Regions from separate parts of the Lysinibacillus sp. FSL L8-0312 genome, predicted to be linked through region 2. Evidence: riboswitches for the same ligand, from Rfam matches in the RefSeq annotation. Region 2 holds a riboswitch; the other holds the start of a gene.

Region 1 (12,592 bases), 4.4 Mb from region 2:
TGTCATCCATATAGAGTACCGCTACAGTGGTTTTGGAACGTCTCCCAATTTCTAATGTTTCTACACTAAAAGAATTAGTGGGCAAACGCTTTCTTAATAAAGCAATATTAATAAAAACATCTTCTATAAAGTCATCTCTTGGCCCTTTGACCACTAATTCTAGCGATGTTTCTCCGGGCTCTCGATTCGGTTTTTTAGAAATATCACTAGAAAATAGTAATTGATTTTCTTCAAAATACAATAATACATGCCCTTTATAGACTCTTGTTATGGCATCCTCTTGCGTTAAAACCTTTTGTAAATAGGGAATGTGTAAATGCTGGTCGATTTGTTCCTCTAACATGTCATCAGCGACATCACTTAATAAGGATTGGACTCGCTGAACAACTACCGTCTGAAGTATTTGTTCGTTGATCATTGCATCACAAGTTATCAAATGTACTGTATATTGCTGAAATTTATATTGTTGAAAAATCACATCAGCAGAGCGTTGAAATAGTGATTTCAACATTTTCAAATTGATCATTTGTTCCATTGATGAAATACTTCTCATCTCCTACTGAGCCATCTCCAGATTAGTACATTTATGAAAAACGATTACCTTCAATAAATACACTTAAGCATATTTTTCCCATGGCTGTGCAAAATATTCAAAGAAACATTTGGTCATTATCCAATCATTTTCTTTAGATTAGCCATCTCAATGGCAGACATGGCAGCATCGTATCCTTTATTACCAGATTTTGTACCAGCACGTTCAATCGCCTGCTCAATATTTTCCGTCGTCACAATACCGAAAATAACAGGTACATTGGTTGATAACGATACATTGGCAATACCTTTTGCTGACTCATTACAAACATAATCATAGTGTGTTGTGGAGCCGCGAATAACCGTACCTAAACCAATAATGGCATCATAGTTCTTTGTTTCTGCTAGTTGTTTCGCAATAAAAGGAACTTCAAAAGCTCCTGGAACCCAAGCAACATCAATAGACGCTTCATCAACACCATGTCGTGTTAAGCCGTCCATTGCACCGTCCAATAATTTGCTTGTGATGAATTCATTAAATCGACCTACCACAACTGCAATTTTTAAACCCGTTCCAATTAATTGTGCTTCAAATGTTTGACCCATTGTTCTTTCTCCTTTTTAAATAGAAATTTTATTTTCAGTTGTCAGCAATTGACTGCGGTATGCTACAAGTGCCTCTATTGATATCATTTTCAAGTCATGCTGTGCTGCGTACTTTATCAATTCCTCAAAGCGTAGCATATGACCATCATCGCCCATGATCTCGCAAATAACACCCACTGGCACACTATGACAAAGCTTTGCCAAATCGACAGTCGCCTCCGTATGCCCTCTTCGCTCTAAAACACCATTATCTTTGGCAATGAGCGGAAAAACATGACCAGGTCGACGAAACTCAATCGGCTTTGCTTGCTTTTCAATCATTTTTTGTATCGTAAATGCTCGTTCATAGGCACTAATTCCTGTCGTTGTATCCTCATGGTCGATACTTACGGTAAACGCTGTTTGGTGATTATCCGTATTGTGCTGAACCATCGGATGTAAATCTAGCTGTTGTGCAAGCTGCTGTGAAATCGGTGTACAAATTAATCCTCTACCATAGGTTGCCATAAAGTTTATAGTTGCTGGTGTCATGAATTCAGCGAGTGCCAGAAGATCTCCTTCATTTTCCCGATCCTCGTCATCAACCACTACAATCATTTTGCCTTGCTTTAAATCCTCAATGGCCTCTTCAATTGCATATAGCACTTTTGTCATCTCCTCGTTCAGTTTGTTAAAAACCATGTTGTGCTAAGTAATCTCTCGTAATGATTGGTGTTGCTTGCCCTTTTTTCAGGTGCTGTACAATATATTTACCAACTAAATCTGTTTCGATATTCACAATCGCTCCAGCCTTCTTCATGCCTAATACGGTTTCTTTGTACGTATGGGGAATTAGTGAAATCGTGACACTGTTCGTGTCAACATGGAAAAGGGTTAAGCTTGTGCCATCAATCGTAATAGAACCCTTTGGAATGCAAAATTTGGTTAGTTCCTCTGACAATTCGATATCGATATAGACTGCGTTGGCTACTGGACGTTTGCACAAAATTTTACCGACCCCATCCACATGTCCAGCAACAAAATGACCGCCAAATCGCCCATTAGCAGGCATGGCACGCTCTAAATTCACGGAATCCCCTACCACGAGCTGCTGTAAATTGGTTGCGTTGACTGTTTCAGGCATCACATCCATCGTAAGCATCTGTTCCGTAAAATATGTCACCGTTAAACAAACACCATTAACCGCGATACTATCTCCAAGCTTGACATCTTCTGCTATTTTGGCTGATTGAACTGTTATTTTCATACTGTCCCTATCGCTTTGCATGGCTTTTAAAATGCCAATATCCTCTACAAGCCCTGTAAACATTCCATCACCTACTTTTCATTGATTTAGGTTTCTATCCTTCACTTTTGAAGTCTTATCCATCAGTTTCGAAGGTCTATCCGTCACTTCTCTAGTTTTATCCGTCTCCTCCTTCTCTAGCTATCGATAAAAAACAAAAACCCCTTTCAGCAAAGGGGTTTGGGAGTAATAAGACATCAACAAATAAGCCTAATTGAAAACTATTTTTTCCATAGACTGTCATCTCATTTGTTCTTCTCCCATCCAGACTATAACTGTCGGTTTTGGATTTGCACCAAATCAGCTTGCGCTCACGGACTTTGAATTACTTCATCACCGCCGATTGGGAATTTCACCCTACCCCGAAGAACATCTTCTATTCGATTGGCACTAAATAAAAAAACTTCCCAACAAGCTTGTGGGAAGTAGTGTAATAAATGCATAGGAAAATAAACCTTCTAAATTACAATCAATTTAAAAAGCTCGCATTTTTACCCTTCTCCCATCCAGACTATAACTGTCGGTTTTGGATTTGCACCAAATCAGCTTGCGCTCACGGACTTTGAATTACTTCATCACCGCCGATCGGGAATTTCACCCTACCCTGAAGGATTTTTTATTTAGCTAATCTTACGATAACACTATTTTATTCTATTATCCATCCTTCTTTTTAAAAATTTTTCAAAAAGAATTATAGCAGATCAACAATGCATCCAGGTTTTTCGCGTTTGTGACGTCCGCCTGAGGCATTGAGGCTACATGCAATATTATTGCCACAGGAGGCGGCGTTTTTTGATGGTGTTATCAGGTGTTTAATCACTCGTCAGCAAGGGAGTCTTCAGCTTAATATAACAATGACTTGATAAATGTAAACGAAATCATTAAACTGATAACATTTAAACTGTGCATGGAACTTCCCTTTCACTAAAACGTTCCTTTACAAGTGACAATTCAGTCCAGCACTTTGGAGGTCATTTACTTGCTATTTTTTAAAAACATCCCATTGAAGCAAGGTATTTTCTATGCCTTATTAATGCTCTGCTGCGTGCTTTCGATTGTGTTCGTTCATCATAATGAATCATTTTATGATCGACCGATTGCTGAGGTGATAAAAGCTGATGTAGCAGAATCAGAACCAATGACAGATATGTATGATAATGATGATTATTTATTTACACAGCATATTACAGCCGTGATACAAAATGGACCACATAAAGGGCAATCCATCCATTTGACGAATGACTATTCCGCCTCTGGAGCTTTCGATCAAGAATACCGTGTGGGCAATGAAATCTTTGTCTCCATAGATAATCACGCATCACAGTCAGGGCTAACTGGGACCATTCTCGATTTAAAACGAGATCAAACCCTTCTCATGATTGCGTGGATTTTTATTTTTGTCTTACTCCTTATAGGAAAAAGACAAGGCTTGTTTTCCATCATTAGTTTAATTGTTAATGCATTGATTTTATCATTCGCGTTAGATTTATATGTGAAACATGGTAACCTGAGCTTGTTAGTCATCAGTGGTATTTGCGCTCTTCTATTTACGATCATTTCGTTGTTACTGATTAGCGGCTTGAACACGAAAACGTATGCAGCTATTGTGTCTACACTTTTAGGAACCGTTATGGCACTCATCATTAGCTCTGTCGTGATGTGGTTAACTGGTGAAAACGGTCTTCGCTATGAAGAAATGCAATTTTTAACACGCCCCTATCGTACAGTCTTTATGGCTGGCTTATTTATTGGCTCACTTGGGGCTGTCATGGATGTCTCTATTACGATGGCTTCTTCAATCTTTGCTTTATATGAACAAGACCCTACTATTTCTGTGAAGGCACTTAAATCTTCAGGGCATGAAATCGGGAAAGATATTATGGGCACCATTACGAGTATTTTGTTCTTTGCCTACCTTTGCGGCTCCATACCGATGGTTATTCTCTATTTGAAAAATTCTTCTACTTTAGGACTCACGCTGTCCTTGAATCTTTCTTTAGAATTAGCTCGCGCCTTAGCAGGTGGTATTGGGGTTGTCCTCACGATTCCGATCAGTCAGTATACTGCTCTATTTTTCATTAATCGAAAGAGGGTTCAAGAATGAATGTAATTGTGTTATTAGCTTTTATTTTATGTCTATTGATGGTCGCAATTGGCGGGAAGCAAGGTGTACGTTCGTTTCTTTCTTTATTCCTAAATTTCGGTGTGCTCTTTGTGACGATCTTTTTAATGACCAACCCTAAAAATAGCCCCATCATCTTAACGTTCGTTGCCTGTACAATTATTAGTTGTATTAGCCTTTTCTATATCAATAAAACAAACAGTAAAACCATTACAGCATTTATCTCTACTATGGTGACGATTGTTGTCTTACTTCTTTTTATTACATTTGTAACGAAAAAGTTGATGATTCAAGGATTTGGTGAAGAATCAACAGAAGAAATAAGCATCTTTTCCCTTTATATTGGTGTTGATTTTGTGCAGATTGGTGCCTCCGTCATTATTATGAGTACGATTGGAGCAATTATGGATGTCGCTATTTCCATTGTTACTTCCATGCATGAGATTTTTTATCGTAACCCTTCGATTAGTAGAAAGAAATTATTTACATCCGGCTTAAATATCGGGAGAGATATTTTAGGAACCGATACGAATACGTTATTCTTCGCTTTCTTTGGTGGCTATTTAAGCTTATTAATATGGTTCAAAGATCTCTCCTATTCGATTGGTGAAATCGTCAACTCCAAGGTTTTTAGTGCTGAAATGACGACTATTTTTTGTGCTGGCATCGGTATTGCACTGATTATTCCGATCGCCTCCTCCGTCAATGCCTATTACTTAATTCGAACACGTGAAAAAACCGAAAAGCTCTCATAAAAGAGTTCAGACCTATCACTCATTTGTGAGAGGTCTGGACAAATCTCCTCCTCTCCTTCAAAAAATGAATGCTATCTCAAAAAAATGTGTCTAAATGATGAAATCGTATAGTAATTGCTCAAATTAGTACTTACATTTGAGAATTTTTTTTTGCTATAGTAAAAAACAGAGCAATTAGTATCGCGGAGGTGTACTAGCTAAAAGGAATCATGATCGCTGATAATCGACATCACGATTATATCTTCATAGACTTTTTTATAATGCAGAACATGAAATAGTAGAAGCATCGCAACTTTATTTTTCCGAATATTCTGTTTTTATACATTCTATGAAAGTTGAACATTTTTGAAGGAGTTTTTACAGTGAATAAGGAAATAAAAACAGGTCCAATTATGGCTGCTCTCTTAGTAGCCGGCTTTGTAGGGCTATTTAGTGAGACAGCATTAAATATTGCACTAGGGGAACTTAGCCAACTTTTCAGCGTGGATGCCACAACTATCCAATGGCTAGCAACAGGCTATTTTCTCACATTAGGCATTTTAGTACCTGTTACAGGCATTTTAATGCAAAAATTTACCACTCGCCAAATGTTTATAATCTCTTTACTCTTTTCCATAATTGGTACCATACTTGCCGCTGTTGCACCAATCTTTGCTGTCTTACTTATAGCACGTGTTATTCAAGCTGCAGGTTTAGCGATTATATTACCATTAACGCAAAATGTGATTTTCACGATTTTTCCAGCTAATAAACGTGGTAGTGCTATGGGGATGATGGGTCTCGTCATTTTAGCAGGACCCGCTTTCGGCCCGACATTAGCAGGGATGATTTTAGACACGCTATCCTGGCACTGGATATTTTGGGTTACTGTCCCCTTCTTATTATTCTCGATCATTTTTGGTTTTATCTTTATTCCCAATGTGAATGAAAGAAAGCAGCTTGCTATAGATATATGGTCTATTATCTTATCTACGATTGGCTTTGGTGGCATCGTCTATGGTGTAAGTAGCGGTGGAGAATTGGGTTGGACAAGCATCAACGTACTTAGCACCATTTTACTAGGTGTAATTGCCTTATGTTTATTTGTGTTGCGTCAATCAAAAATGGACCATCCTATGTTAAATTTGAGAGCTTTCCAGTATCCAATGTTCGTATTGGGTCTTCTGATGAATATGATTACCTTCTTCAATATGCTGTCTATGCTAGTGGTGCTCCCGATGTATATGCAAACGGCACTTTTGGTATCGGCCTTTGTAACAGGTTTAATGATGCTCCCTGGTAGTCTACTAAACTGCCTATTAGCACCAACCATCGGTAAATACTTCGATAAATACGGACCACGTGCAATCATTACCCCCGGAACCATACTTGTTGTGATTGGCTATGGACTTTATGCTTTAAATGGTACCGAAACAGCTACTTGGGCATTAGTGTTAACACATATCATCATGATGCTTGGGGTTGGTATGGTATTAGCCTCTGTCCAAACGAATACGCTCAATGCTTTGCCAAGACAATATTTTCCTGATGGTATTGCGATTACACAAACCTCTCAACAAGTATCAGGTGCCATAGGCATTGCTGTAATGGTCTCGTTGTTCTCAGCTAAGCAACAGCAATTCTTAACTGACAGTACAACTAATGCTCAAGAGGCGGCGGCTTCAGGCTCTGCATTTGTCTTTGCAATCAGTTTTGCTCTGGCAATCATCAATGTCATACTCTCTTTCTTTTTGAAAAAAACTCAATAATTTAAGTATAGAAGGGAGGTGTCTCGAAGGAATTTTAAGGCACCTCCTTTTGTTATGTCATTTCCGTTGCAATCGCAGTATTTTCTGATAATATTTACCATAAGATGTTTACGTACGCTCAAAATAGTTGTTGTTTCATGATGCACTACACTAGGTCGCCCATCCTATGTCATATCTTTAAACATCAATTACGCCTTTGACGTAATTGCCGCTGATTCTGCATTTTCGCGCAGATCAACTTTGCGCCCCGTTTTTTCGAGCTGATGAGTAGAATGTTAACCTCAGACCATCACGTCCTGTGACAGTTAACTGACTTGCATCGTGCAGGTCAACTTCAAAATCAGTGACTTCCGCCGAGGCTTCGGGTTAACATGATGATGATTACTCAGATATGGCACAAGATGTGGCATTCTTAGCCTGAGTTCAGCTTTTTTAGCGGGCATTTGAACACCCATTGGAGAAAACAACACAAATATTTTTCTTTCTCTAAAGTACTGCTTCACTTTTGGTACAAAAAACACTTGCTGAATTAAGATAAAACGTCAATTACAACGAGATGGAAAAGGAGAAAATTGGCAATGAAGCATATTATCTTTGATTTTGATGGAACACTGGCAGATTCAACCGCAGTGTTTGCATCAGCATGGAATACATTAGCGCAAAAATATAAATTTAAAGGCATCGAATTAAAGGAAATTGATACACTGAAAAAATTATCGATTTCTGAACGCAGTAAATTATTTGATTTCCCAATGTATAAATTGCCCATGATTTTACCGCAATTTTATAAATTGTATCGTCAATCATTAAATGATGTTCATCTTTTTGATGGAATGAAGGAAGTCCTGATGGAAATTGATAAGAGAGGCTATAAAATCATTATTATTTCCTCTAATTCTAAGGAAAATATTTTAGCATTTCTTAAAATGAACGGTATTCACTGTGTAGCAGATGTTCTTTGCTCCAATCGAATTTTTGGCAAGGATAAAGTGATGAAAAAGTTTTTAAAGGACTCAAATGTCAACTCAGCTGACGTGTTATATATTGGGGATGAACAAAGGGATATCGTGGCTTGTAAGAAAGCAGGTGTCCCGATTGTATGGGTAGAATGGGGCTATGATGCCATAGAGGTCGTGCAAAACGAAAATCCTGAATATAAGGTCGCTACACCACAGGAAATTTTAGAGATTATTTAATTATGGGGAAGGATAATAGCATGTTACCTGTCTATTATCCTTTTTTTATATTATTATCCTTTCATCTCACTAATCTGCATGAGCTTTTCTGCCGTGCTATTAACCCCTTTATAGGCATCTGTTAATTCATGCATACTCGCAGCAAATTGCTGTGTAAACGCAGAAATTTGATTTGCTGACGCATTGACTTGATCGATGGATTGTTTAATATTTTCTAGTTGCACTGTAATGCTATCAGCACTTTCTGTACTGCTTTGGGACATTTTTTGTATTTCTGAAGCAACCACGGCAAAGCCACGACCATGCTCACCTGAACGTGCTGCTTCAATGGATGCATTCAAGCCGAGAATTTTGGATTTCATAGCCAAATCCTTTACTAAATTCACAATGTCATTAATCTGCTTAATATCACTTGCCATCGATTCCGAGAAGTTCGATAATTCCTCTAAACGATTGGACACATCCATACTGGAAGTAGCTAATCCTTCATTGGTAGTCGTCATTTCTTCAACAGCACTTGAAAGCTCAGTTGCCAACAAGCGCATACTATCCATTTTTTCATTGGAAATAATGGCACTTACTACACCAATTACCTGACCTCCGTCAAAAATAGGCTGTGCAGAGGCAATGTATGCCATGCCAAACCCTTCCGCCCCGCGCTCTTCTTTCACAAAGCGGCCTGAGCTTAAGGCTATTTCCGTTGCAGTCCCTCGATATTTATGTACTGGTTCACCAACCCCTACTTTTAAATCAACACGTTTCCCCGGTTTATAGGCAAGAACTTTCTCTCTATCTGCCACGATGACACAAGCATCCTCTGGATAAGTTGCTTGGTATAAATCAATCGAATCAATCGCTGCCTGTAGTTTTGGATGCATTGTCTTCCCCCTTCTCCCAAAGCTTTTGTAAAATATCTCAATTTAACTATATCATGTCACTTAAAAAAAGACACCAACGTCCAGTGGTGTCTTGTCATGCCATTATGACTTTGTCAATTTTTCTACATATTTCGCTGCCGTTCTGATTTCAATTGTTAGAAAATCATTGCCATAGGTAGCCTTTATTAAAAATGGTACATCATTCGTGTTTTGGAACCTAAAGTCTAAACTGCCGTAGGAAACAGTAGCATCTCTTCCTTTAGGTACATACCCCACATCTAAGGAATGGTGATGACGCTCCACATAGTTAATTGAAATTTGATCGACAGCATTAAACAGTGTTGAAGACGTTTGACAGATTCCACCGCCAATCCCCATGACTACCTTCTTATTAATAATTTCCGGTGCAGGTTGATAGCCATTCGCTTCATCCCTCGGACCCACAATCGTATTAAAAGAAAAATAATCCCCACTACCTACAATGACATTATTGATCGCCCTAGCCGACAGCTCGATGTTTTTATTTCTTCCACTATCTGTGCTATTGAAATATGTCGTATAGGATGCAACAACGATTTCCTCTAATAAAGGAAGATCCTCTAAATAATAGCCACTTTCTGTTACATAGAGCGGCATTTCCACTTGACCACCCGTCGTTGAAGCCTCTAGAATTCGCTCTACTAATTCGCTTTCTTTTAAAATAGTTTGCGGTCTTCCTTTGATTACTTGCCCTTCTTCTCCCAATCGATCGAGCACCATTCGTTGATCATAGCCAGTCATTGTGTCTGTTCCTCTCGCCAATTCCTTTGCTAATTGTTCTAGCTGCTGGTAATAAGCTTGCGGATCTGTGTCAAAGCCAAATTCCTTAGGAGAGATTGTTTGAACCATCTGCTGTGTTACGGGATCAATAAGCTCTACAATAGGCTCAATTGGGTGCTCTTGTTCATACGTAACAGACTGCTGAGCTTCTTCATGTTGTTGAATTTCTTGTTCTAGCTTGTTATCGTTTGCCGCTTTGTCCTGACATCCTACTAGCCCAAGCGTACAGATAATGCCGCATAGAGCCAGCCACTTCTTTCTCAACCATGAACACCTACCTCTATCTTCATACTACAGAGACATCTTATTCGTAGATTGCTCATAGTGTGTTGTTTTTTGATGATTTTTATTTGTCAATACTGCAAAAACACACTATATGAAGGCCACCATTACCTGTGAAATTTTATGATTGAATAAACCTTTAGACGATAGAGGATTGTAAGTACTATTTGGTGCAGCTATTTTCTCTTCGCTATCTTAATTTAGATAAGATTATTCCGCATGAATCATTTATACAGCCTAAAAACATTATTTCTCAAAGAAATAAAATGGCAAATAAGGCTAAAGTTTAGTAGAATGATTCTTTAGATTAAAATAAATGACTAAATTTTGTTTTATATTAAAACACTACTTATAACTACATTTCCCATAAATAAAATCTGGAATTTAAAGGAAGAAAAATAAATTGACTAATGATTTAAAAATACGTGATAAGTATATCTACACTTATATTCATCATATTGATGAATATGATTTATGTAGAATGGAGATGCGCTCATTTTTTGGAAAAGATTCTGACTCAAACTATTTAATTAGCGATGTTAAAATTGATCCAAGCCGTAGCCCATTTATTGAAGAGAGACTTGAGATATTATATGAAGAGAATGATTTAGACGTATTAAAGGATCGTCTTAAGCATTTCAATGTAGGAGAAAACACTTACAAAGTAATTAGTTTAAATAAAATGGTCATAAATACTACTAATAAGATAAACCATGCAGAGCGTCGTAAAATTGAAAGAGAAATTGGATTGTCGATTAACGGAGAACCAGATTTAGACAATCCAGAAATTATCTTGGGGATTATTACGTTAGACGGTCGTTGGTATTTTGGCAACTATACAAAAAGTGAACCCATTTGGCTTAAACATAAACAGAAGCCACACAATTATTCAACCGCATTGAGCACAAGAGTTGCTCGTGCTATTACTAATATTGCAGTTCCACATATAGAAAATGTACGTGCTATCGATCCCTGTTGTGGAATAGGAACTGTCATAATAGAGGGACTTTCAATGGGAATTGATATTGAAGGTCGAGACATTAATTATCATGTATGTCAGGGTTCCAGAAGTAATATCACTTATTTCGGACTAGAAGGTAAAATTACACTAGGACCGATTTCAGAGGTAACGGAGCACTATGATGTAGCGATTGTTGATTTACCATATAACTTATTTACTCACGCATCAAGGGAAGAACAAAGTGAGATACTAAAGCACGCTCGACGAATTTCAAATAAAATTATTATTGCCACAATTGATACGATTGATGACTTAATTGAAGAAGCTGGATTCGAGATAGTTGACCGATGTATTGCTAAAAAACAGTCTTTTTTACGTCAAATTATTTTATGTAAATGAGAAACACCTATATGGTGAAGGACAATAAAATAATGTTAACCCTGTCCTAATTTTAGAACAGGGTTAATATATTGTTGTGCAACTTTTAATATAGAATCTTAACTGAAAACCCTCGTCCATTCTAATTTATAGAGAAATCATCGGAATTTTAATTACTAACTTTCAGCCGTATCGCATGAAAAGTTATTTCTACTAATTAGCACGGCCTATTGTCGATAAGCAAGATGAATTCCCGTGAAGAAAGGGAAATTACTCGCGAAGCAACAGAAATGACGTTCAAAGTTTACGTAAAAAAAGAGCATCTACTAGCTATCAAATGAGCCAGTAGATGCTCTATCATTTTTAACTCTTGTAAAAAAGCTCAAGTACAGAACAGTGTCCTATTTTATTTTTGAATAAACATTTGTGTCCAATAATGACCATCCTGCACATAGCCTACACCGATATGGGTATAGCTTTTATTGAGAATATTGGCACGATGTCCTGCACTGTTCATCCAAGCTGTTACAACTTCTTGAGCTGAGCGTTGACCTTTTGCAATATTTTCACCAGCAGCTTTGTACGTAATACCAAAGTTTTTCATCATGGTAAAAGGTGTGCCATATGTTGGGCTTGTATGGTCAAAGTACTGTTTATCATGCATATCTTGAGATTTATATTTGGCTACTCGGGATAGCTCCCAATTTTCCTGTAATGCTGGCAGACCTGCTTTGGCGCGTTCTGCATTAACAAGTTTAACAACCTCTTGCTCAACCGTGGCCTGTTCCTTTACAGGGATATTGATTTTTTGCCCAGGGGAAATTTGATTCGGATTGGCAAGCTGTGGATTGGCATCTATTAATTCTTGTACGCCTGTCTCAGTTTTCAACGCTATTTTCCAAAGTGTGTCACCAGATGTCACTGTATAGGATTCGGCTGCCATTGCCGCTGCTGGTACTAATAATGAAGCTGCGATTACTGAAGCGAGTGTTGCTTTTTTTATTTTTTTGAACATGTTCATCATCCTTCCT
Region 2 (12,592 bases):
CCATTGTGGTAACCATTATTGGTTTCTTATCACAGCTAGGCTATTTTATTACGCGTTGGATCTATACAGGACATGCACCAGTAAGTAATATGTTTGAATTTACGACTGCCTTTGGTATGTTCATTGTTGGCGCGTTTATTTTAATTTATTTTATTTATCGTTTGACTGCACTTGGGCTAGTTGCATTGCCTGTTGCATTATTAATCATCTCCTATGCAGCAATGTTCCCGAAAGAAGTAAGTCCGTTAGTACCATCGTTACAAAGTCATTGGCTAACGATACACGTTATCACAGCAGCATTAGGGCAATCTATTTTAGCCATTAGTGCTGTAGCAGGGCTCATTTATTTATTAAAAGTAGTCGATTTAACAAAGCCTTCTAAACAACGTTTTTGGTTAGAAGCCGTGATGTACTGTCTTGTAGTAGTGGTTGGTTTTGTCGCAGTGACATCTACATTCGGTGCTATGGATTATGAGTCTAGCTATAATTATGTGGATAAAGAAGGAACTACTCGTAAAATTATTTACAATTTACCGCCAATTTTCGGTATGAATGAGTATGAAGCAGTTGAAGAACATGGCATGTCACCGCTAGTAGAAATGCCTGCATTAATTAATGCCAAAAAATTAACAACTGTTTTTTGGTCATTATTGGTAGGGTCAATCTTGTATTTATTAATTCGTTTAATTGCTCGTCGTCGAATTAGTGCCATTTTCCAACCACTTGTTAAACGCGTTAATTTGCAATTATTAGATGAAGTTGGTTATCGTTCGGTGCTGATAGGATTCCCTGTATTTACCCTAGGTGCTTTAATTTTTGCGATGATTTGGGCACAAATTGCTTGGAGTCGTTTCTGGGGTTGGGATCCAAAAGAAGTATGGGCTCTTATTACATGGTTATTCTACGCAGCATTCCTACATTTACGTCTATCAAAAGGCTGGGAAGGTCGAAAATCTGCTTGGTTGGCATTAATTGGTTTCGGAATTATTTTATTTAACCTAATTGCTGTTAACTTAATTCTTGCAGGTTTACACTCTTACGCATAACTTGTAAAATAACAAGCCTTTTCGCTGTGGCGAAGAGGCTTTCTTTTCTTTTCAATATGTGTCACACCATGTACAATAGAAGTTAGAGAAAGATTGGAAGAGAGGGATCGTGAAAGTGTCAGAAAATATTTCAGTATTAGTAGTAGACGATGAGGATCGTATTCGCCGATTATTAAAAATGTACCTAGAGCGAGAAGGATACCTTGTTGACGAGGCAGAAAATGGTGAACAAGCGATCGAAAAATCTTTAGAAAAAGAGTATCACTGTATTTTACTTGATATTATGATGCCTGAAAAAGACGGGCTAGAAGTGTGTGCGGAAATTCGAGAACGCGCAGCAACGCCGATTATTTTATTAACTGCAAAGGGCGAGGAAGCGAATCGTGTACAAGGCTTTGAGCTTGGCGCAGATGACTATATTGTAAAGCCATTTAGTCCTCGTGAGGTTGTGTTACGTGTGAAAGCTATTTTACGTCGTTCACAGGCTTTCTCACCAACGACAAATGCCTCTTCTTCAAAAGATTTAGTAGTGTTCCAGCATTTAATGATCGATCATGATGCACACCGTGTAACGGCAGAGGGCATTGAGGTTAATTTAACACCGAAAGAGTATGAATTACTATACTTCTTAGCAAAATCGCCAGACAAAGTATTTGACCGTGAACAATTACTAAAAGAGGTTTGGCATTATGACTTCTTTGGTGATTTACGTACAGTTGACACACACGTAAAACGTTTACGTGAAAAGCTCAACCGAGTTTCTGAAAACGCTGCTAAAATGATTGTGACGGTTTGGGGCGTTGGATACAAATTTGAGGTTGTCAATGAATAGAATATGGAATAGTGTTGTCGGGAAGCTATGGGTAACCATATTGCTTCTCGTTTCATTTGTATTATTTGTTTTCACGGTATTGATGCTTGAATTTCTTCAAAACTATCATATGCAGCAAGCCGAAATATCTTTACGGCAAACAGCTGCAACAGTAGCAAGTATAGTGGATGACAATGAAACAGCGGAATCTACTTCGGAATTATTAAAAGATATCTTACCTACAGGAACCAATGCATTAATTGCAATCAATCATGTTGAAGTATCCTTTGCCATGCAGGAGGGTGTCAACAAAAAAGAAATACAAGAGACCATTTTAGCCAATAAATCGTTTCGAGAAGTATTTCAATCAGATGAACCTATTACGAAAGAAATGATGATGCCTTCTTCGACAGATCAAGAAAAAATGGAATCTTATGTCGTGCTAGGTTTCCCATTAAATGTTGAAAATGCAGTACACGGAGCTGTCTTCATCTATCAAAGCCCAGATGCACTACATAAAACGTCTAAGGAAACAACGAAAATTGTTTTTTTGGCGGCTTTCATTGCATTTGTGCTGACGACATTCTTCGCGTTTTTCCTTTCCTCACGTATTACGTCACCACTTAGAAAAATGCGAGAGTTGGCTTTTGAAATTGCGAAGGGTAATTTTGAAGCGAAAATGCCAACAACTCAAAATGATGAAATTGGTCAACTTGCTGTTGCCTTCAATCAAATGGGCCGTCAATTAAAGCATAACTTAGAGGTCATCAATCAAGAAAATGAACAACTTTCAAATATTTTGACATCTATGACAGATGCAGTTATTACATTTAACCGTGACCTTACAATATTATTAAGTAATCCACCAGCTGAACGACTTATGCAAAAATGGTTCGTCAATAAAGGCTCACAAAGTGCTAAACCTATTCCTCCAGAGCTGTATCATATGCTTGATCATGTGCTAATGTTTGAGGATAAACTAGAAGAGGAAATTGAAATGGATGGTAACTACTATACATTTACTATTAGCCCTCTTTATAGTGGTGACATGATACGTGGTGCTGTGGCTGTTATTCGTGATATGACTGAGCAACATCGCTTAGAAAAACTACGATCCGATTTTATCGCCAATGTCTCTCATGAGCTACGGACACCAATTGCCATGCTGCAAGGATATTCTGAAGCATTAATGGATGATGATTTTATTCGGGATCAGGAAGAACGTAATGAGATTACTAAAATCATTTATGATGAATCGAAGCGGATGGGGCGTCTTGTAACAGATTTATTAGATTTAGCACGCATGGAATCGGGACATATGACGCTGTATAAAGATGAATTACCGATTAATTCTACATTTGAACGTATTACTCAAAAATTTGCACAGGTTGCAAAGGAAAAACACGTTCGTCTATTGTTTGAAAGTGAATTTAATGACGATGCCATGATTAATATCGATGAGGATCGTATTGAACAAGTGCTCACAAATCTAGTAGATAATGCACTTAGACATACGGATGAAGGAGCAGTCACTGTAAAAGTTGAGCAGGAACCAACATTCGCTAAAATATCTGTTCAAGATACAGGGCACGGCATTCCTCATGACGACTTACCTTATGTCTTTGAACGTTTTTATAAAGCAGATAAGGCACGTACCCGTTCAAAAGGTGGTACGGGTCTCGGCTTAGCCATTGCGAGAAATATTGTGAAGGCACACTCAGGTAATATTATGGTAGACAGTGTGCTGAAAGAAGGTACGACCTTCACGTTTTATTTACCGTTCGATTAATAACATGTATTGCTATTAATTGGCTGTAACTTTCACGAATGTAAGACGACAAATATTATAGAACGGGGGTGGAGTGCTTTGAATGACTCCGTGTTCCATCGACTATACGATGCATATCACCAAGACGTGTTCCAGTTTTTAATATATTTAGTAAAAAACCGTACATTGGCTGAAGATTTAGCACATGAAGTTTACGTACGAGTATTGCGCTCATATGATCAATTTGCAGGTAATAGTAGTGAGAAAACATGGCTTTTTGCTATTGCCAAAAATGTAGCGATTGATCATTTTAGAAAGCAGGCTGTACGCCAGAAGCATTCACTTGATTTCTTTGACTGGGAAACGGAACAGCTCCATTCAACCACACCATCACCGGAAGATATGCTACAGGCCAGTGATGAATTTATGCAAGTAGCGTCAGCACTGGAAAACTGTACAGGCGACCAAAAAATGGTCATTATTATGCGCTATTTTCAGGATTTATCGATTGCAGAAACTGCTCAAATATTAGATTGGACAGAAGCTAAGGTAAAAACGACCCAGCATCGAGCCATAAAATTTTTAAGGCAACAGCTACAGCCGATTAGAGAACAGGAGGCGAAACGGCAATGACGCATAAGCCATTTGATGATGAGCAGCTTGAACATGTATTGAACAATGCCCCTAAGCTTTCTGACCACCGTTCAAAAGAGGACATATTAAATCGGTTAATGGCAGATGCTCGCTTGCAGGATAACAGTTACCTTCAAGAAGCGATACAACAACCAAAAGAGGATGAACAAAAGCAAAGCAATTCCTCCATCCGAGAAGAACGAACAACACGATCTAAGCTTCGTAAAATGCCAATTTTTATGAGCATTGCAGCAGTTTTTGCGTTAACGATACTTGTAGGCTCAATGGTCATGAATAATGATGTTGGACATAAAGATCAAGCTAGTACTGCCGATACGGCTACCTATTCTACTTTACAGGAAGATCTTTCTCCAAAGGAGGCTGCTACGCAAGACGAAGCACTCCAATCTCCTATCGTAGCAGAGCATGAGCGCATGTTATCTTTACGGTCATCTGTCTATGAGGAAGATGTGAAAGATGCTGTCGTTTTCCGTATTGGCTTAGCAGGGCGAGATGCGGAAAGTGTACCAATGACGTATGTGATACCAAATGAGCGAGTAGCAACGGATTTTGGAACAGAAAAACCTTCTACTTTACAGATGTATGAAAAATACGCGCCTCAAATAGATGAGAAAGCTAAAGGATTTACTGATTACCATCCTTACAAAGGTGAGCTGAAGGAGAAGGACGATAAGCTTGTCCATGTGTTGCCAAAGGACAATAGCTATGATGTTGCTTCTGCTACTGTCAATGAGTACAAAGGAACTTTGGAGGATACATTCTCTGATTCTGAATATACAGAAGTTGAGATTCAAAATGAAGATGGAACACCTTATGAGTTTTCTCAAGAAGGTGAGCCAAGTCCACCTATGTCATTAACGAACGCCAAGCATTATAATTATTATATATATCAAGATGGTACAGGTGCAGAATATTTATCACCAGATTTCCGTCAAACATTTGCAAATGTCACAGAGGCGCTCACACTGATGAAAAATAAAAATGATGATGTCTATGTGTCGGTTGTTCCTGAAAACGTATCATATACGGTCACAGAGGAAGCAGAGGGCGTAGTCGTTACATTTGATCTCCCGCTTGATTTAACATCAATGGAACCGATTCGTGCCACACAACTGATTGAGGCCATGATGTTAACGGCTGCTAGCTTTGACCAACAATTACGCCTAAATAATGTTGTCCAAGAAAGCTGGGAGGGCTTTGATTTAAAAATGTTTTTACCAAAGCCTGTAGGGCCAAATAAGCAATATATGCCTTAGTCAAAGAAAATAACAATAAGAAATGGAGCATTCCTGTTCGGTGAGGATGCTCCATTTTTTTTTACAATGCATACAAGTCTAATAGGTTTTTTGAGCAGAACTATTTACTTTTTGTTGATAATTCTTTATAGTAAAACTGTAGTATAAAATAATAGTGATTCATCTTCGGGGCAGGGTGAAAATCCCGACCGGCGGTAATAGAGTGCTAAACCGTTAATGTTTATTCATTAACTCGAATGGTTTAGGCAAAACTCTTTAGCCCGCGACCTGTGCAAATTTATTTGCATGGCTGACTTGGTGAAATTCCAAGGCCGACAGTTACAGTCTGGATGGGAGAAGATGGAGGTACGATCGTCATTCATTGTTATGAAATGAACTATGACCGAGCGCTTTTTTTGTATGGCTTTTAAAATAGTGCTCAAAAAATAGTTTAGATTGACGCTTATTCGTCATGCCTTTCTCCCTTGTGCTTTTTAATGCATAAGGGTTTTTTCATGCTAACAATTGAAAGATCGTCACCTTTCTTCTTGCGAGATTGAATCAGCAAAGAGGAGAGAGTTTTCTATGAAGAAAAATGTTAAACTTCAATCGTTTATTACGATTGGTATGCTGAGCAGTATTTCGTTTTTATTAATGCTTTTTAATTTCCCAATACCGCCGTTCCCAGCATTTTTGGAAGTGGACTTTAGTGATATGCCTGCATTAATAGCGGCCATCACAATGGGACCTGTAGCTGGTATTTTAGTAGAATTATTTAAAAATGTGTTGGATTGGATTTTCTCGGGTACGCCAACAGGTGTGCCAGTAGGGCATATTGCCAACTTTACAACAGGCATTTTATTTATTTTGCCAGTTAGCTTTATTTTTAATCGTTTTAAAACGACTGCTGGTCTTGTTGGAGGTTTAGCGACAGGAACAGTCGTGATGGCAGTAGGAATGAGCGTTTTGAACTATGTTATATTTTTACCGATGTACACATATTTCCTTGGTATGGAACCTGTTGTAGGTGACTCCCTTTATAAAATGATCGTCGCTGGAATTTTACCATTTAATATTGTAAAAGGTATTTTATTAACAGCTATTATGGCGTTTTTATTTACTACAATGCGCAAATGGATCGACCGCCAGCGCTCTATGTATATAGCAAAATAATGGACCATAAACCTCGAGTAGTTAGCTCGAGGTTTTTTTGTAGGAAGAAGTGATGGGACGAATAAAATTAGAAAAAAGTAGTAGAAAATGCTCGTGCTCTAGTGCTTTATTATTATAATCTAGTCGAAGAACACATTTTCATGTAGAATAGAGGGGAGTTTAGAAAGTTTGAGGAGTTTGAAGAGATGAGTGAAAAAAAGGGACAGTGGTCTAGTAAATTAGGATTTATTTTAGCATCAGCGGGTGCTGCGATTGGACTAGGAGCAATTTGGAAGCTACCGTATGTAACGGGGCAAAGTGGTGGAGGTGCATTCTTCCTAATCTTTGTGTTATTTACGTTATTAATAGGGTTGCCAATGCTATTGTCCGAGTATGTTTTAGGGCGTGGTACACAATCGGAGGCGGTAACCGCGTATAAAAAGGTTGCTCCGACAAAACCAGGATGGGCTTGGATTGGCCGAATGGGTGTGCTAGGTTGTTTTTTATTATTAACATTTTATAGTGTTGTTGGAGGTTGGATTTTTATTTACAGCGGGCTAGGCGTCGCTGGTGCTGTGATAGATCCTGCGATTGATCCAGCTGCACTATTTGGAAAAATTATAGGTACACCTTGGATTACGCTAGTAGGTTTAGCTTTGTTTACATTAGCTAACGTACTCGTTATTTCATTAGGTGTACAAAATGGTATTGAAAAGGCGAATAAATGGATGATGCCGTTACTCTTTGTGATGTTCATTGTTCTGGTTGTGCGTGCTGTTACATTAGATGGCGCAATGGAGGGAGTGAAATTCTTCTTATGGCCTGATTTCTCAAATATTACTGGTAGGGCATTATTAGAAGCGTTAGGGCAATCATTCTTTGGATTAGCTGTAGGATTTTCTTGTCTTGTTACATATAGTTCCTATCTAAAAAAAGATGTCAGCCTTCCAAATTCAGCAGGTTCTGTTGTGCTCTTAACCGTGCTTGTATCATTTTTAGCGGGTTTAGCAATCTTCCCTGTTGTGTTTGCCTTTGATTTAGAGCCAGCCGCGGGACCGGGCTTGTTGTTCATGGTGCTGCCGACAGCTTTTAGTCAAATGCCGTTTGGAGAATTATTTTTAGCGATGTTTTTATTGCTATTTTTATTTGCTACATTAACGTCATCATTTAGTTTATATGAGATTATCGTAGCGGCATTTATGGAACATAGTCAGAAATCTCGTCCGATGTGGACGCTTTTACTTGGTGTAGTCGTATTGATTGCGGCTATTCCAGCGGCACTTTCTTCTAGTGTTTTATCGGATGTAACCATTTTTGAGAAAAGTATTTTTGATGCCACTGATTTTTTAGTGTCGAATATAATGCTGCCATTAGGAAATTTATTCATTGCGATTTTTATTGCCCACATAGTGGATAAGGAATTTGTAAGGAAAGAACTGTTAATGGGTAGTCACTTAGGGCAGGGCTATTATGCAACATATCGTATGTTAATGTTAGTCGTTGTACCGATCGTTATTCTAGTTGTGTTCATTAATATGCTATTACAATATTAAAATAAAAAAAGTGTATCCATTGTGGAAATGGATACACTTTTTTTATGCATCGAAAATCAAGATAAATATATTCTAAAAAAACTATGTTATAAAACCTAACATATCTATTGCGTGAATTTCAATTTTCATGTATTTTAAGAACAGTTATAAAAACATATGTTAACTAAATTTACATTGGAGTGGTGAAGAGTGAAACATTACACAAAAGAAGATATTATACGCCGAGTAAAGGAAGAAAATGTGAAATTTATTCGCCTACAATTTACAGATATATTAGGAACAATCAAAAATGTGGAAGTCCCTGTCAGTCAGTTAGAAAAAGCATTAGATAATAAAGTCATGTTTGATGGTTCATCCATTGAAGGTTTTGTGCGTATAGAGGAATCTGATATGTATTTAAAGCCTGACTTTGATACATTCGTGATTTTTCCTTGGACTGCTGAGAAAGGCAAGGTGGCTCGTTTCATTTGTGATATTGCCAGACCAGATGGAACGCCGTTTGAAGGAGATCCACGCTCCAATTTGAAACGCGTTTTAAAGGAAATGGAGGAGTTAGGCTTTACTTCCTTTAATTTAGGGCCAGAGCCAGAGTTCTTCTTATTCAAACTGGATGATAAGGGGCATCCAACACTAGAGTTAAATGATAGTGGAGGCTACTTCGATTTAGCACCGACAGATTTGGGAGAGAATTGTCGTCGTGATATCGTTTTAGAGTTAGAGGGAATGGGCTTTGAAATTGAAGCCTCCCATCATGAAGTCGCACCTGGTCAGCATGAAATTGATTTTAAGTATGCTAGTGCCATTGAGGCATGTGATAACATACAAACGTTTAAGTTAGTCGTAAAAACCATTGCTGCACAGCATGGTCTCCATGCAACATTTATGCCGAAGCCATTATTCGGTGTAAACGGCTCAGGAATGCATTTTAATCTATCATTATTCGAGGGTGATAAAAATGCCTTCTATGATGAACATGCAGACTTACAATTAAGTGCAACGGCACGTAGTTTTATGGCAGGGATTATAAAGCATGTACACGGCTTTACCGCTATTACGAATCCACTTGTTAATTCCTATAAACGGCTAGTGCCTGGCTATGAGGCTCCTTGTTATGTCGCGTGGTCTGCTCAAAACCGTTCACCACTAATTCGTATTCCAGCAGCTCGTGGACTATCTACTCGAATTGAATTGCGTTCAGTTGATCCAGCTGCAAATCCATATTTAGCAATGGCTGTTATTTTAGCATCTGGACTTGATGGTATACGGAAAGATTTAACGCCACCTGCAGCAGTAGATCGTAATATTTATAAAATGACAGCAGGAGAGCGAGAGTTGAACGGAATTGATAGCTTACCTTCCTCATTAGAATATGCGTTGATTGAATTAGAGATGGATACCATTGTTCGTAATGCACTAGGCGATCATATTTATGATAAATTTACAGTCGCCAAAGAAATTGAGTGGAATAAATATCGCACACGCGTCCACAACTGGGAACGTGAGGAGTATTTAACGATGTACTAAAAAGCGTTGGAGCTGTTTTGGCTCCAACACTTTTACATTTCCTTTCTTTTCATCTATTATTAGAGAAAAGGAGTGTGGGCAATGACACAAACGACCCAGGTTGTGACCATTCAAAACAATGATATTGTGCAATTTGAACATGACATTAACCGGGCTTTAGTAGATTTAAGAAGCTTTTTAATACTTGATATCAAATACAATACGCTCTATATTGGCGAACAGACAGTCATCCATTCTGCTTTAATTATTTATCAACAAAACGATTAGCAATATGTACTTGAGATGAGTCATGTCATTAAGACGTGACTTTTTTATTGAAATAAAGATAAAAGAAAGGCACGATCTTCTGGAAAAGTTAATGACAATTGGGCCACTTCATTTTTTGATTGCCAAGCAATGTCATAAATTAATTCGTCAGGATCATGAATCATCATTTGTCCGTCAATCATAACTGTTTCAAAGTAATGAACTTCCACAGCTTCATTCTGCTTACAATAAATTTCTTTTAGAATAGCCACTATATAGCCCGTTTCTTCATAAACCTCTCGAATACAGCAAGCCTTAAAATCTTCCGCTGCTTCTTTACCACCTGATGGAACAGCCCACGTTTTTTCTTCTTCCACCGTTCCTTGTAAAACCATTAATAATTGATTGTTATCGTTCAAACAAATAGCAGCAGCACCTTGCCATTTTCCCAAGAGAAAAACCTCCATTTCATTTCTATTTATACTTAATTTACCTATTAAAGAACGTAGTTGTAAATATGTGTAGGGTGGAGGGTGAAAATAAGTAGGGAGAATCGTCGGGAAAATACTTCCCTTTTAACCTGTCCAAAGTTAGCATAAAAAGACAGGTTATACAGCAATATCTATTTTATGATGGAATCAAGGAGTGAAAGCAATGAGTTGGATTGAGTCGATTCAAAAGGCCATTAATTTTATGGAGGATCATTTATTAGAGGACATTACGATTGAACAGATTGCACAGGAGGTTAATTCATCTGTCTTTCATTTTCAACGCACGTTTGCAATTTTGACGGATATGTCCATTGCAGATTATCTGCGACGAAGAAGATTGACATTAGCTGCACAAGAATTAATAGGCACGGAACAAAAAATAATCGATCTCGCCTACAAATATGGCTATGAAACTCCTGAAGCTTTTACAAAAGCGTTTCGTAAGCAGCACCATATAACGCCTAGTGAAGCAAGAAAGAAACAAGGGCCATTACAATCATACAATCGCCTGGTCATCCAGGTAAGCTTGAAGGGAGCAGAACCAATGAAGTATAAAATCGTAGAAAAAGAAAAGTTTCAAATTGTTGGAGTGAAAAGAACGTACAACTGTCAAGACGGGGAGAACACACGAGAAATTCCTCTATTTTGGCAAGAGGTAAATCAAAGTGGCTTCGACCATCAACTATACCAATTAAATAATGGCAATATCAATGGAGTACTAGGTGTTTGTGTACCAAATACAAACCAAGGACAAAAGGGTTTCATTGATTACTGGATTGCTACAGATCATGTAGGGGAAGTAGGAGAAGATCTATTAACAATGGAAGTACCTGCCTCCAAATGGGTTGTCTTTGAAGTACATGGCCCTATGCCAGATGCGATGCAAAATACGTGGAAGCAAATTTATTCAGAGTGGTTCCCGTCCAATCCATACGAACCAGCAGGAACAGCGGAACTTGAGGTTTATCCTGAAGAGGATGCCTATAGTCCTGACTCCTATTCTGAAATTTGGATTCCAATTAAATAACAAGAAAGCCAAGAATGCATGGATTAAGCATTCTTGGCTTTTATTATTCAAAAGAAAATTTATCCTTTTTTTAGGTGTGTTAAAGATGTAAAATATATGTATGTTTAAAATAAACGATTGAGTTAATCGTGATATATTTTCATGAGGGGGTTAAAGTATGATGAGAGGTACGATTCAAAACAAGCGTGTAGAAATTTCACAAGAGGAAGCACAGCATTTCTTAAAAGTAGGGCAAGTAGCACATGTTGCAACGGTTGGTGAGGAAGGTTTTCCATACGTTATTCCGTTTGTCTATGTATATGAGGGAGAAGATAAACTATATTTGCATATTGGTAATATTCGAGAAAGCCATTTTTGGTCAAATATTAAACAAAATCCTAAAATCTGTATCGAAGTGAGTGAGATGGGTGATTTACATCCAGGGAAAAAATATGCCTGTCAATCTGCACTTGTGTATCAAAGCGTGGTGTTGTTTGGACAGGTCGTACGCATTGAGGAGGAGTCGAAGAAAGAATGGTTTTTTGATGCACTGCTTGAGAAGTATGGCAATCCTGCATGGACATTTGAAAAAGAAGGCTATCCAATTCTGCCTAAAATCGAGTTGTTTGAAGTACAAATAGAGAAGTTAACAGGGAAAATTAATCATGGCATGTATCACTAAATGAAGAAGCTAAGAATGATAGAATTCTATCATTCTTAGCTTTTAAATTTGATTTCGCTAAAGCGTATAGTTAGCCAGCAAAGTAAAATTTAATTTTTTCCAGCCTCCAAGATTTTCGTGATATTGGATGCAAAATATGGCTATCTGCGCATCATTCAGTCCCTTTAACTAAATTTATCTATTATTATAAGAGAATAGAAATAACAGGAGGAGGTAGCATGATGAAAATTATAGAGGCTCATTACCCAATCATTAAACAAACCATTAAAAGAGCCCCGACATTTGTGTATAGTATACTAGATCAATTAATAGAAGGTACGGTCTATACAGACACAGAGAATTTACAAACATTATTATTTCAAACAAAATCAGGAATCTATTTTGTAGCTGGCGATTCAATTCATACGGTACTTGACGATCAGCT

What was found. A riboswitch is a leader RNA that binds a small molecule or an ion and turns the genes downstream of it on or off. The one in region 2 is predicted to bind FMN.
Positions count from the first base shown of each region.
Region 1: another riboswitch for FMN. It lies ahead of ribE (riboflavin synthase); the one in region 2 lies ahead of MHI22_RS22495 (ECF transporter S component).

Region 1 covers NZ_JBBOOV010000001.1:102,170-114,761, reverse strand. Annotated here, with positions in the region: gene MHI22_RS00595 (spore germination protein) at 1-535, opposite strand, end outside; gene ribH (6,7-dimethyl-8-ribityllumazine synthase) at 670-1,137, opposite strand; partial or broken gene ribB (3,4-dihydroxy-2-butanone-4-phosphate synthase) at 1,156-1,782, opposite strand; gene ribE (riboflavin synthase) at 1,808-2,446, opposite strand; FMN riboswitch at 2,671-2,796, opposite strand; FMN riboswitch at 2,913-3,038, opposite strand; gene MHI22_RS00575 (YibE/F family protein) at 3,456-4,526, shown strand; gene MHI22_RS00570 (YibE/F family protein) at 4,523-5,299, shown strand; gene MHI22_RS00565 (DHA2 family efflux MFS transporter permease subunit) at 5,662-7,047, shown strand; gene MHI22_RS00560 (HAD-IA family hydrolase) at 7,626-8,243, shown strand; gene MHI22_RS00555 (methyl-accepting chemotaxis protein) at 8,297-9,121, opposite strand; gene MHI22_RS00550 (VanW family protein) at 9,224-10,204, opposite strand; gene MHI22_RS00545 (TRM11 family SAM-dependent methyltransferase) at 10,626-11,582, shown strand; gene safA (SafA/ExsA family spore coat assembly protein) at 11,968-12,576, opposite strand.
Region 2 covers NZ_JBBOOV010000001.1:4,510,150-4,522,741, forward strand. Annotated here, with positions in the region: gene ccsB (c-type cytochrome biogenesis protein CcsB) at 1-1,046, shown strand, start outside; gene MHI22_RS22475 (response regulator transcription factor) at 1,162-1,878, shown strand; gene MHI22_RS22480 (ATP-binding protein) at 1,871-3,646, shown strand; gene sigX (RNA polymerase sigma factor SigX) at 3,725-4,258, shown strand; gene MHI22_RS22490 (RNA polymerase subunit sigma) at 4,255-5,535, shown strand; FMN riboswitch at 5,693-5,880, shown strand; gene MHI22_RS22495 (ECF transporter S component) at 6,100-6,687, shown strand; gene MHI22_RS22500 (sodium-dependent transporter) at 6,873-8,219, shown strand; gene glnA (type I glutamate--ammonia ligase) at 8,409-9,743, shown strand; gene MHI22_RS22510 (sporulation protein Cse60) at 9,825-10,010, shown strand; gene MHI22_RS22515 (NUDIX hydrolase) at 10,055-10,441, opposite strand; gene MHI22_RS22520 (AraC family transcriptional regulator) at 10,644-11,507, shown strand; gene MHI22_RS22525 (pyridoxamine 5'-phosphate oxidase family protein) at 11,665-12,168, shown strand; gene MHI22_RS22530 (GNAT family N-acetyltransferase) at 12,387-12,592, shown strand, end outside.